3 regions of the Solibacillus ferritrahens genome follow, and region 2 is predicted to be linked to each of the others. Evidence: riboswitches for the same ligand, from Rfam matches in the RefSeq annotation. Region 2 holds a riboswitch; each other region holds the start of a gene.

Region 1 (4,292 bases), on a different contig from region 2:
AGTTCTTCGTGCTCCTCCGCTACTTCTGGAATCTTTACATAATCCTTATAGACATCATGCATTATCTCTACTGGTTGTTCTAAATTAAGTTCCCCATTTACATATTCCTTAGTGACAACTTTTGCACCGTTTTGCACCCAAACCTGCACCACTTCTGCTGTGTCTGTTTGACTTTCCGACTTCGCTTCATATTGTTTTAAGATTACCTGGGCCTTGTTACCAAAGCTCATTAGCTTATTGATTTCTATTACGGTACTTCCTTCATCTGAATGCGTAACCTTCACAATATCTGTATTTTCCGGCTCGCCCAGATTTAATTCGCTTAAAACGTCTGTAAACGCTGCTTTCGCAAAAACATCTTCATACTGTTCTTTTTCGTAACTCGGGATAAAACGTGAAAACTTATTCATTCCAGTCACCTCTATTAGTATTTTTTGTTAATTTTGGGAGTTGAAGCTCATGAGAGCAGTTTTTACTCTCTCATTGAAGCCTGCGTATGGCTTATTGTAAATCAAAGTAAACGGAACCCCTTGACCTTTCAGTTCCATCAACTCATCAAAATGCTTACGGTCAGAGACATCTTTCTCGGTATATTCAATATGGTTCCTTTTCAGAAAGTCCTTTAACTGGCCACTATACCCACAACGCGCTTGCGTATACACGGTTACGTCATTCATTTCTTCCCCCCCTTGTAATACAAAAGAGATGCATAACCCTGAATAATCAAACGAATAGTCAAATATTTTTACATCGCACGTATTCATTGAGAATACCGGCTCATCTATAAGATAAGCCGATATTATAATGGTTTTTTTCTAGTTACTCATAACCCCAGTACCGGTTACTCGGACATCATCCGTCGATTTCTCAAATCTTAGCCGATAAGCCGTACCAACCATATCTGTAAACTTTACCGTTTTCGTGCCGTTCCGTGGAAATGAAGCTGTTTTTACTGTAAACCACATACGCTGAGCTTGCGCCTGCAATTGAACAACGTATTCATCTGATCGACCACCTGAATTGTTAGCTTTCGAATTGAGCGTCAACGTAATTGTTTGGTCGTTACCCTTATCATTAAACGTCCGACTCTGCCCCACTAATGTCTCTTTAAAATCATAAGTAAGATTATAACTTGCCATATTCATTCTCCTTTTTTCTTATTATTGTGTTACTATTTAAGAAAGAGGGTCGAACAAGGCTTTTATCAAAATCCCAGCCAATTTATATGTATTTTAGTGGTAGAAACGGTGTGAGAGATGAGCAGCAAGCACTGTCAAAAAGTGAGGGACTATGAGGAATTAAAATTAATAATTAAAGAGTAAGTTGTGCAGAATGTTTAAAAAGAATTTATTATGCTATAAGTAGTCGACTGTCCATTAAAATGACAGTCGACTTGCTGAAATTATAATCAATTATTAGGATGGTGAATCATGAAAACTTCAAGAGGACGCGAACTATTAACAGACAGTCAACGAACAGAACTAATTCAAACCCTGAAAACGACTGGCTTTCAGGCAGGTTGGTCTTACACACATTTTAAAAGAATTTCCCATAGTGTTATCCAGTACATTGCCTAGCAAATCAATGTCCCAGCAGTAGCCATTCATTCTTATGGTCAAGGGGAGAATACATTATGGGATCACTTAAAAGAAATTACGAGTACATCCTCCATATGTTCATTTAAAAAGTTCAGCCATATTATTATTTGTTAATTTTATTAAGCGATATCATTAAAATTCTATTTCTCCCTTCAAATTTTGATAAAAAGCTGTAATAAGTCTCTCTTTTTGCGTTTTTTACTGAAAATTCTATATTTTTTATAACCGAGGTATACATTTATGATTCCTTTTATGCTATAGTTTGTACAATTACATAACGTGTAAGAAAAGGTACGCACATTGTTGTGCGTTTAAAAGGGAAGTTGGTGCGAATCCAACACTGTCCCGCAACTGTATTACGGAGCAACTCTTAAAAAGCCACTGTTAAATAACGGGAAGGTAAGAGACGCGTTGATGTTAAGTCAGGAGACCTGCCTTTTTCTAGTACACACCCGATACCTACGTGGAAATAGGTGGTGTTCTGTGCGAATAAAGCGTCAATTATAGACGTTTATTTTACTATGCATAGATAAGTCCTAAGCTGTTTCCAAGTCACATTGGAAACAGCTTTTTTATTTGGGATATGTAAATACATTGAGGAGGCTTATCAAATGAATATTGTTAGTAATGTTATCGGTTACCCTTATATTGGAGCTAACCGAGAATGGAAACAGACTTTAGAAAAATTTTGGAAAAAAGAGATAGAAGAAGATGTATTTGAAGAACAGCTAAAAATTATTCGCCTGAATCGCTTAAAACGTCAACAGGATTTAGGACTACAGTTAATTACTATCGGGGACTATACAAAATACGATCGTGTGTTGGATTTGGCGGTAATGTTTAACCTCATTCCTGAACGCTATAATATACTACAAAATGCCTCACCGTTAACTAAATACTATGCAATGGCACGTGGTACAGACGAAGTAATCGCAAGTGAAATGACGAAATGGTTTAATACAAACTACCATTACATTGTTCCGGAATATGAAAACCAGGAATTATTCTTAACAAATAACTACATCCTACAACAGTTTGAAGAAGCTAAGAATGAACTAGGCATCATTGGAAAACCAACACTTATCGGTCCCTATACTTTCGTTGATTTAGCAAAAGGTTATGACGAAAAAACCCGTGCAGCCTTCTTTTTAAAATTAATTCCGCTATACGCGGAAGTAATCCAACAACTTGTAGATGCTGGTGCTGATTGGATTCAAATCGAAGAACCTTCTTTCACAAAAAATCTTGAGGAAGAAGAGATTTTATTAATCGAAGAAGTGTATAAGCAGTTAACGGAAGCTGTACCTCAGGCAAATATATTGATACAGACTTATTTTGAGGCATTAACTTCATTTGAGCGCTTATGTAATTTACCTGTCGCAGGTATTGGCTTAGATTTCGTACACGGTAAGAAAGAAAATATGAAATCGCTTTTACAATATGGTTTCCCTAAGGATAAAACGTTAAGTATCGGAATAATTAACGGTCGGGATATATGGTCCGTTAACTTAGCAGAAGCTGTTTCTACAATAAGTACAGTTAAGCAACTAAGTGGTGTTAATGATTTATGGATTAGTTCTTCCTGCAGTCTACAGCACGTCCCTGTTACAAAAAAATCAGAACAAAATCTTCCGCATGAATTATACGATGCGCTTGCTTTTGCAGACGAAAAAATACGTGAAATTGCACATATAACAAATTACATTCAGCATGGAACGTGGAGTAAAGAAGGTATCGTCGCAGATAGCATTAAAGTGATTGAATCTTTGGCAACACACGCTATACGAAAAAATGAGCAAGTTAAAGCTTTAGTTGAAGGAATTAAGGATTCCGATTTCTCACGTTCTGTCCCATTTAAAGAACGCCAAGTACTGCAAAAGAAATCGTTAAAGCTTCCTGATTTCCCTACGACAACAATTGGGAGCTTTCCTCAATCTCAACTAGTAAAGAAAACACGTTCGGCATGGCGCAAGAAGGAAATTACAGACGAACAATACGATGCGTTTGTAAAGGAAGAAACGGCTCGTTGGATTCAAATTCAAGAAGAAATTGGGTTAGACGTATTAGTACATGGAGAATTTGAACGAACAGATATGGTGGAATATTTCGGAGAGCATTTGACTGGATTTGCCTTTACGAAAAATGCTTGGGTTGTTTCATACGGTTCCCGTTGCGTTAAACCACCAATCATATACGGTGATGTCGAATGGACACATCCAATGACCATTAAAGAGGTAGTGGAAGCGCAAAAACTTACTTCAAGATATGTAAAAGGCATGCTTACTGGACCTATCACTATTTTAAATTGGTCATTCGTTCGCGAGGACATTTCAAGAAAAGAAGTGGCATTCCAGCTAGGTTTAGCGATTCAGCAGGAAGTAAAGGCACTTGAAGATGCAGGCATAAAAATTATCCAAATTGATGAACCTGCACTTCGGGAAGGGCTTCCTTTACGCAAAGAAAATTGGGATGAATATTTACAATGGGCGGTGGATTCGTTTAAGCTCGCAACATCAAAAGTTGCGGTAGATACACAAATTCATACCCATATGTGCTATTGCGAATTCAATGATTTTATCGATCCAATCCGCGCATTGGATGCAGATGTTATTTCATTGGAAACTTCAAGAAGCCATGGAGAGCTAATTAATTCGTTAAAAGTTCATCCATATGAGCTTGGAATTGGTTTAGGCG
Region 2 (4,292 bases):
TTTGTAAGTTTTCCTTCTTGGCTAACACGGTAGTTATATTGCCCATTGTTAGCAAGCTTGTACGAAAATGTTTTTGTTCCATTACTATTTACAGTCGCTTCACCTTCAGGCTTAATTTCTTCAAATGAAATGAAATGTTTAATTTTTCGTCCTAAAAACAATTCCGCTTCCAGAGGTACTGTGAATGTTACATTCCCTGAAAAAGGAATGGACCCGCTAATTGATTGTGCCGATCCTGCAATTGTTACTGTAATACTATTTTTTAGAGCTGTGTATTCCTTGTGTGTTGAAATAGGTTCAAAAGAGTAAAAGTATGTTTTTCCTGTGAGACCTAATACAGGTATGTGACCACTTGACAGTTCATCACCAAACTTTAATGACGTGTCGTCGTAGCTATCCAGGCCTACTTTAATGGTATAGTCATTTCCGACTTTCCAGTTTGTGTTGGTTGCCTTAAAATTAAGCTGACGGAACTGATATTCCTGCTTTGGTTCAGTTGTAACAGTTAGTTTACCACCACCAACACTTTTCTCGCTGCTGTCAAAACCTTCATAACGGTAATCACCGGCTTGTAAATTTGCTGTATATACTTTATACGTACCTACAACACCAGTTCCGATATTTACTTCCTGATTGTTAGCATCAAAAAGCTTGAATGTAACGGTCTTTGGTGCAATAGTGAATTTCACTTCATTTACTGTAGGTACAGCATTTTTTAATCCTTCTTTTTTTACTGCATTAAATGAATCTGTTGCTTGATTTAGTGCCAAAACTTTAGCATCGATAGTATCTTGAATTACTGCTTGATCTGCAATAAGCTGTTGTGCAGAAACAATGATATTTGTATAAGCGTCAAACTCGGCTTGAGTAACCCAATACTCTATAGGTTCCACATCTTTGCCATTAGAGCTTATTTTTACTGAATCTTTATTTACTTCAGCAGTATTAACTGCTGTTTGTAATACAGTTTTATCAGTTATTATTACATCTACTTGCCCCTCAAGAGCAGCTTCTAATTGTTTTAAAGCGTCATCAATATTTGTTTGACTGCTTTCCATATCTTTTAACTGTTCATAAGCAGCGTCGTAGGCAGATTTTACACTTTGATTAGCTAAAATTACTCCTTTATCCGGATTACTATTAATTTCGGCAACCTTTGCTGTAAGCCTGTCTTTGTTAGCGACTTCGATATAGGGTAATTCAAAACTAAAACCAAGGTCACCACCGTAACCGTATACTGTAAACTGTAACCGAATTACACTTCCGTCTGTAACTTCATATTCACTCATACCTACATCCGGCAATTTATGATTGGCAGTATACATCCAGCCTGACATATCGGTATAGTCAAACTGTCCAAGCCAGTCGCTGTTAGTTCTCGCTCCTATTGTAGAACCGCTTTTCAAAATTTCCTTCTGAATATATGTCGGAATATTAACAGTGCTTTCTGCATCTTTAATATTCGCAAGGTATGAGATATTTTCTTCATCCATACCATTATTATAGTTACCACTTCCAAGTACTCTGGCAACTACTTGTCCTGCCATTTCCCCTTCATAAAAAGGAACTTGGATGGGGTCAATTGCATATCCTTGTCCAAGTGTAAATTTTTCTACTGATACCGTCACATAGCCTGAAGGGAGAACTTCAGATAAGTTTGAGGAATTGATTTGCGCACTGTCACTCGTTGTCGGTAATGAAGGTGCATTCTTTGACGTCTCATCATTAGGGTGAAGACTCTGTTCATCATGGTTGTATGTACTAGAAGTGGCATTTGATTCTTCTGCTTCAAATCCTTGCCCTTTCACGATTGCAGCGGGTGATAATAGCGAAAATGACAATATGAATATAATCGCAATACTTAACCACTTTTTATAAATTTTCACTTACAAAAACCTCCTATTTTGTTATAGTGAATGTTTTTGCTCTTAACTCTCTACAACAAAAAAACGGTGCTTCTCCATTTAGAGAAACACCGGTAAACAACAGAAAAAAAGGGTATAAAATATACCTGCCCGTCTATTTGCCGTAAGTTCTCCTAGCTTCCGAAGAGAGTTAATACGATAAAATAAAGGTAGGTCTCCTGGCTCATGTATCCCATTCAGAACCTTCCCATCTACTAGAAGCATTTTTCTTCATTCGACAGTGGTATACTCTGTGGTCGTCTACATTTACAGTTGCGGAAACAGCTTCGGTTTTTCACCGAATTCCCTTTTAAGCTCAAATTGAGCACCTTTATTCTGCAATCCTTATTCACATAACAATGAGTGTACCATATCACTTCCAAATCTTCAAAATATTTCGAGAGAACAAATATATTTTTCAAAAATTGTTTCCACTGTAAATAAAAAAAAACTTATGCAAATCGAACCTTCTCGATTTGCATATAGTCAATTTTTTTAAGAGAAATCTATTTACTTACTCACTTCTTCTGGATGAAATCCGTCATGCTGTAAGTAATTGTCGTGGGCCCAAATATTGAGTTTTTTCTGTTCAGCCTGTTGTTGAATTTCCAGCAGCTCTTTTTCCAATGTATCGTTCGGTTTATTTACATAACGCACTGCAGCAAGGCCTTCACTTAATAAAACTTCATGCAAGCTGATATTATCAACAAATGCGTATGCTAACAGCCGGTCATAATTATCCGTTTCTGGACCTTTGTCGAACAATAGCTGAACTGAATCCGCCTTTTCCAATAACGCGGTAGTACGTGCCTTCGCTTCTTCAGCATATGGCATCGGTTCGCCTTTATTATAGTTCATTTCAGGTGTATCGATCATAAGTAAGCGCACTCGCTCTGTTTTACCATCAATTTCAACATTGAATGTATCTCCGTCATTAGCATTTAAAAACTTCACATCAACCAGTTGTTTCCCTGTTTTGTCCATTACCATTTCAGGTGTAATGTTATATGCACTATTTTGCTCTGTAATTGCCGGTGAATCTGTCTGCTCTGTCTCTTGCTTCGGTTCGCTGAATACTAAATATAACCCTACTGCTAAAATGATTGTTCCACTCGTAATGAGCGTTTTAATATCTTTTAATTCCATTGTTATCGTTTAAACCCTTTCTATATCTCCGTGTTCAACTTTGGTGCAGGTCCTAATTCAACCGGGGGAATATCTGCAAATGTCCCGCCTTCTTCTTCTAAATCGCGCATACGGTGTGCCAGGCGTGATGCTGCACAAGCCGCAATACTTCCAACTAAATCATCCAAAAATGTATTAACTGATTCCCCAGCCTTTGTATCAAGCTTCTCAATAATACCGATCTTTTGCTTATCTAAATGACCGAATGTTGTCACCGCAATGCTTCCATAAGTAAATACAGAACCTAATGCCAGTGTTTCATCCACCCCAAACAACCCTTCATCTGATTCAATTATAGCTTGAAGCGGCGCAGATAATAACCTTTTTTCGGCTAGTTCATCAAGTTCTATTCCGACTAAGACCGCATGCTGTACTTCACGTTTAGTTAGCACACGTTCAACCGACTGAATACAATGTTCAATCGTTAAACCTTCATTATATGGGGATTGCATCGTATAAACGATTTCAGCAATATCTTCAATAGTTACATGGCGGCGTTCTAGAGCGTCATGTGTAGCTTTCGTCACTTCATCTGAATGTACACGAATTCTTTTATTATGCATAAATATATCCTCACCTTTATTTATATTAAGCGCCCATTCACTTGTCTACCCTCTATATTACACCTTTATTTTTCTTTATGATACAATTTTGAATACATCAATAGACAGGGGTGACAACTTTGGAAAAAGGCACAGTAAAAGACGTTGCTTTTTTTAGCAAGGCATTAAACGAGGAGTTGGAGCTGTTAATTTATATTCCAGCAAACTATTCTCCACTGTACGAATATAACATCTTAATCGCTTCCGATGGTAAAGATTACTTCCAGCTTGGTGGCATACCACGTTTAGCGGACGAACTAATAGATGGCTATATTATCGAAAATACAATTATCGTCGGTGTCCCATACAAAAATTATGTGGATCGTAAGCGAAAATATACTCCAACAGGCGACCAATTTGAAGCATATATGCGATTTTTGGCGCATGAGCTTGTGCCTTACTTAGACGAAGAGTACTCAACGGCACAAATAGGTGGCGGGCGCGCTTTAATCGGAGATTCCATGGCTGCAACGATTTCATTAATGACTGCTATCCATTATCCAAATATTTTCGGTAAAGCTGCTTTGCAATCGCCTTATGTAGATGAATATGTATTACAAGCTGTTCGCAGTGCAAACAACATCAATTTTCTTTCGGTGTA
Region 3 (4,292 bases), on a different contig from region 2:
GAGCGTGAAACATTGGAAGTCGAAGTAATTCAAATGGTTCAGCTTTACAAGAACGGCGAGAAATTCAAAATGAGTAAGCGTACAGGTAATGCTGTAACAATGCGTGAGTTAGTGGAAGAAGTAGGTCTGGATGCAGTACGTTATTTCTTCGTGAAAACTGCAGGAGATTCTCACATGGACTTCGATTTAGATTTAGCAGTATCACAATCGAATGAAAACCCAGTGTATTATGCGCAGTATGCACATGCACGTATTTCATCAATTTTACGTGCAGCAAGCGAGCAAGGTTTTGAAGCATCATTGGAAAACCTGAACTTACTTGTAGCAGAAAAAGAAGAAGATGTTCTGAAAAAGGTAGGTGCATTCCCGCAAATCGTGGCAGATGCAGCGAAACACCGTACACCGCACCGTATCGCGAACTATATCCAGGACTTAGCAGCAGCATTCCATAGCTTCTACAATGCAGAAAAAGTTTTAAACCAAGATAATAAAGAGCTAACTGAAGCTCGTTTAGCATTAATTACAGCAGTAAAAACAACTTTAGCCAATGCATTGAAACTAATTGGAGTAAGTGCACCTGAGAAAATGTAATTTATATTTCAAAACACCCTATTTCCTTTATGCGGAAAATAGGGTGTTTTTTCATTAGCTTGAATATATTCTCCTTTCTCCCGCAATCGTTCCACTTTAGACTTGCAATGCCACCTCTATGAAGTAAGTGAATCCCTACAAAGAAGCTAGGGATATCTATTGACTTGTAAATTTCTGAAACGTACTATTAATTTAACGAAATAACGATGCATGACAACAAACACGAGGTGGTGCTTTTCATGAGCAAGGAATTATTTATTCAAACAGACGAGCAGCGACAATGGTTGGAAAAACTCGAAACAATTTCAGAGAGCGTGAAACAACTCGCCCAACAAACAGATGAACAAGCGACATTTCCATTTGAAAATTTCCGGAAACTGCGGGAAATCGGTTATACAAAAATAACGTTGCCAAAAGAATACGGTGGGGATGGCCTCACATTATATGATGCGATCTTACTTCATGAAACTTTGGCAAGCTATTGCGGTAGCACGGGGCTAGCTGTATCATGGACAATTCAAAATGTAGGCGAAATTTTTGAGAATCGTTACTGGAATCCACAAAAGCTCGACTGGTTTGGAGGAGAAATCGCAAATGGTGCAACAGTAAATCGTGCGGTAAGCGAGTTTGCGATGGGGAGCCCAGTGCGCGGCGGACGTCCGGCGACATCGGCAAAACGTGATGGCAACCATTATATAATTACCGGGCGTAAAAACTATACGAGCGGTGCACCCGATCTAGATTACTTTTTAGTATCAGCTTGGATCGAAGACGAGGACCAGTTAGGATTTTTCCTTGTTCCGAAAACGGTGCAAGGAGTATCGGTGGAAAATACATGGGATGTGGCGTCGATGCGCGGTACAGGAAGCGATGATTTAGTGCTGGACAATGTACGCATTGATCAAACGAACTTAGTGGAAATTCCAAACTATACAACTGGCTTTAAGTTGAACGGTTGGTTGCTCCTCATCCCAGCGACTTATTTAGGGATTGCACAGGCTGCAAGGGATTATGCGGTAGATTTTGCAAATAGCCATTCACCGAATAGTATTAAAGGGACAATTGCCCAGCTGCCTAATATACAAACACTGATTGGAGAAATGGATTTAGCATTGACGAACGCACGCTTTACCATTTACGGAGTAGCCGGGTTATACAATGACCCAACAAAAAAGAAGACACTTATAAATGAAATCAATATTGCCAAACATGTTGTGACAAATACAGCGATTGAAGTCGTTGATAAAGCGATGCGTTTAGTCGGAGCAAAGAGCTTGCAACGATCCAACCCACTTCAACGCTATTACCGTGATGTTCGTGCAGGCTTACACAATCCGCCAATGGATGATATTACGATAAAGCGTTTAGCGGAGACAGCAATTGAAAACAATTTAAAAGCTAAAGAGTAACCTGTTCTTTTATTACACCACACGTGGTCCGATTTCAATCAGATTAAAACAAATTATCTGAAACTTTGGCGGATTTTGCATACAATAAATGAAATATCCGCTATAATAATATTATTAATTAAATATGTACTATAAAGGTTCTTACTATATCCAATTAAAGTAAGAAGTAAAAGGGAAATCGGTTCAACTCCGATGCGGTCCCGCCACTGTAATTGCTAGTTTTGAGCTATATGCCACTGAAATTTTTGGGAAGGCAGCTCATAAACGCTAACGCATAAGCCAGGAGACCTGCCTTTATAATGCCCAATTAATGCCTACGCGGATAGGATGCGGTAAATGAATTTTTTATTTGAATTTATTTGCTTACATAAAGCTTCCTATTTTGTAGGAGGCTTTTTATTTTTGTGTAAAATTACAGGTTAGAACAATTTTAGGAGGAATTAATTACATATGAAAACTTGGCAACGACTTTCTTCAACAGGAATCTTCTCCATTATGCTTCTTGCAGGATGTGGAGTAGAAGAAACAGCAGTTGAAAAAGATACAGCACAACAATCGACAAAAGCGGCTGAGGAACAAGCGCAGTTTCCTGTAACGGTAACTGATGCTTTAAACAAAGAAGTGACAGTGGAAAAAGCACCTGAACGCATTATTTCCCTCATTCCGTCCAATACAGAAATATTATTTGGCTTAGGCTTAAATGAACAAATTATTGGAGTATCCGATAATGATAATTACCCGGAAGAAGCTCAGACAAAAGAAAAAGTCGGTGGAATGGAATTTAACTTGGAACAATTGATTGCATTGCAGCCAGATCTAGTAGTAGCTCATGAATCAGGTCTTTATAGCTTTAACGAAGAAGGTATTGCGCAACTTGAATCAGTGGGTATTCCTGTATTTGTAGTGAAAAATACTACAACATTTGAAGAAACATATACGACTATTGAACAAATTGGGCAATTAACAGGGAAAACCGCTGAGGCAACAGAGATGATTGCATCCATTCAAAAAGGAATTCAAGACATTGAAGTTAAAGTGGCTGATTTAGAAGAAAAATCTGTGTTTATCGTAGTGGGCACAGAGCCGGACTTATATGCAGCAGGACAGGAAACATTTATTAATGAAATGCTAGAAGTGTTAAATGTAGAAAATGCAGTACAAGAACTTGGGTGGCCGATGTATAGCTCTGAGCAATTTGTTGACAGTAATCCGGACGAAGTGATTGTAACATATGAAAATGACTATGATAGCATCGTAAATAATTCTGCCTATGCCGAAATGGATGCAATTAAAAATGGCAATGTTCATGTAGTGGATGGGGATACGACGAGTCGCCAAGGTCCACGTATTGTAGAAGGTATTGAATCACTAGGTGAGGCAATTTATCCAGATGTATTTAAAGAATAGTAAGTATATATATGCTTATATTGCTTCCATTGCATTGCTTCTTTGCAGTTTGTGGATTGGGGTATCATTTGGAACGGTTAATATCCCGATTTCGACATTGTGGGATAAAGCGACAGATCCGATTGCTTATAGTATACTTTGGAAAATTCGAATGCCACGCGTAATTTTAGCCGCAATTGTTGGTGCATCACTTGCGATTGCAGGTGCGGCTTTTCAGGGGCTCTTAAAAAATCCATTGGCCGATCCGTATACGCTAGGGATTTCATCAGGTGCATCAGTCGGAGCAGTTATGACGATTTTTTTAGGTATCTCGATTCCTGTTCTTGGTGCATTTACATTACCTGTATTTAGTATGGCAGGTGCCGCATTTACAATGGTCATAGTATTATCATTTGCCCGACTTGTGGATCGTTCTATGAAAATGGAAACGTTAATCTTAACAGGAATTATATTTAGCTCGTTTTTAGGTTCATGTATCTCATTAATGGTTGCTTTAACGGGGGAAGAGCTTAGAGCTATTATTGGTTGGCTGCTTGGCAGTGTATCGATGCGCGGCTGGTCATATGTAAATATGGTTTTACCATTCATGATTATCGGTACGAGTATTATATGGTTCAACCGCCGTGAGCTGAATGCGATGATATACGGAGAGGAACGTGCCCAGTACTTAGGGGTAAATGTGAAGCGAAGTAAATATATGATTTTAGCAGGCGGCTCCATCTTAACAGGGTCTGCTGTAGCTGCATCCGGTACGATTGGTTTTGTCGGTTTAGTTGTCCCACACATGATTCGTCTATTAGTTGGAGCCGATCATCGACATTTACTGACATTATCCTTTTTAAATGGTGCCAGTCTACTCGTCATTTGCGACTTAGTATCACGTAC

The links. A riboswitch is a leader RNA that binds a small molecule or an ion and turns the genes downstream of it on or off. The one in region 2 is predicted to bind cobalamin.
Region 1: another riboswitch for cobalamin. It lies ahead of metE (5-methyltetrahydropteroyltriglutamate--homocysteine S-methyltransferase); the one in region 2 lies ahead of SNE38_RS02355 (S-layer homology domain-containing protein).
Region 3: another riboswitch for cobalamin. It lies ahead of SNE38_RS05870 (ABC transporter substrate-binding protein); the one in region 2 lies ahead of SNE38_RS02355 (S-layer homology domain-containing protein).

The regions. Positions count from the first base shown of each region.
Region 1 is NZ_JAXCLE010000032.1:3,682-7,973, forward strand. Features, by position in the region: gene SNE38_RS18360 (hypothetical protein) at 1-410, opposite strand, end outside; gene SNE38_RS18365 (glutaredoxin family protein) at 438-677, opposite strand; gene SNE38_RS18370 (hypothetical protein) at 816-1,139, opposite strand; gene SNE38_RS18375 (hypothetical protein) at 1,431-1,577, shown strand; cobalamin riboswitch at 1,871-2,051, shown strand; gene metE (5-methyltetrahydropteroyltriglutamate--homocysteine S-methyltransferase) at 2,210-4,292, shown strand, end outside.
Region 2 is NZ_JAXCLE010000002.1:47,236-51,527, reverse strand. Features, by position in the region: gene SNE38_RS02355 (S-layer homology domain-containing protein) at 1-1,886, opposite strand, end outside; cobalamin riboswitch at 2,057-2,252, opposite strand; gene SNE38_RS02350 (thermonuclease family protein) at 2,415-3,050, opposite strand; gene SNE38_RS02345 (phosphatidylglycerophosphatase A family protein) at 3,071-3,652, opposite strand; gene SNE38_RS02340 (alpha/beta hydrolase) at 3,772-4,292, shown strand, end outside.
Region 3 is NZ_JAXCLE010000004.1:112,680-116,971, forward strand. Features, by position in the region: gene argS (arginine--tRNA ligase) at 1-591, shown strand, start outside; gene SNE38_RS05865 (acyl-CoA dehydrogenase family protein) at 831-2,000, shown strand; cobalamin riboswitch at 2,119-2,310, shown strand; gene SNE38_RS05870 (ABC transporter substrate-binding protein) at 2,451-3,407, shown strand; gene SNE38_RS05875 (FecCD family ABC transporter permease) at 3,391-4,292, shown strand, end outside.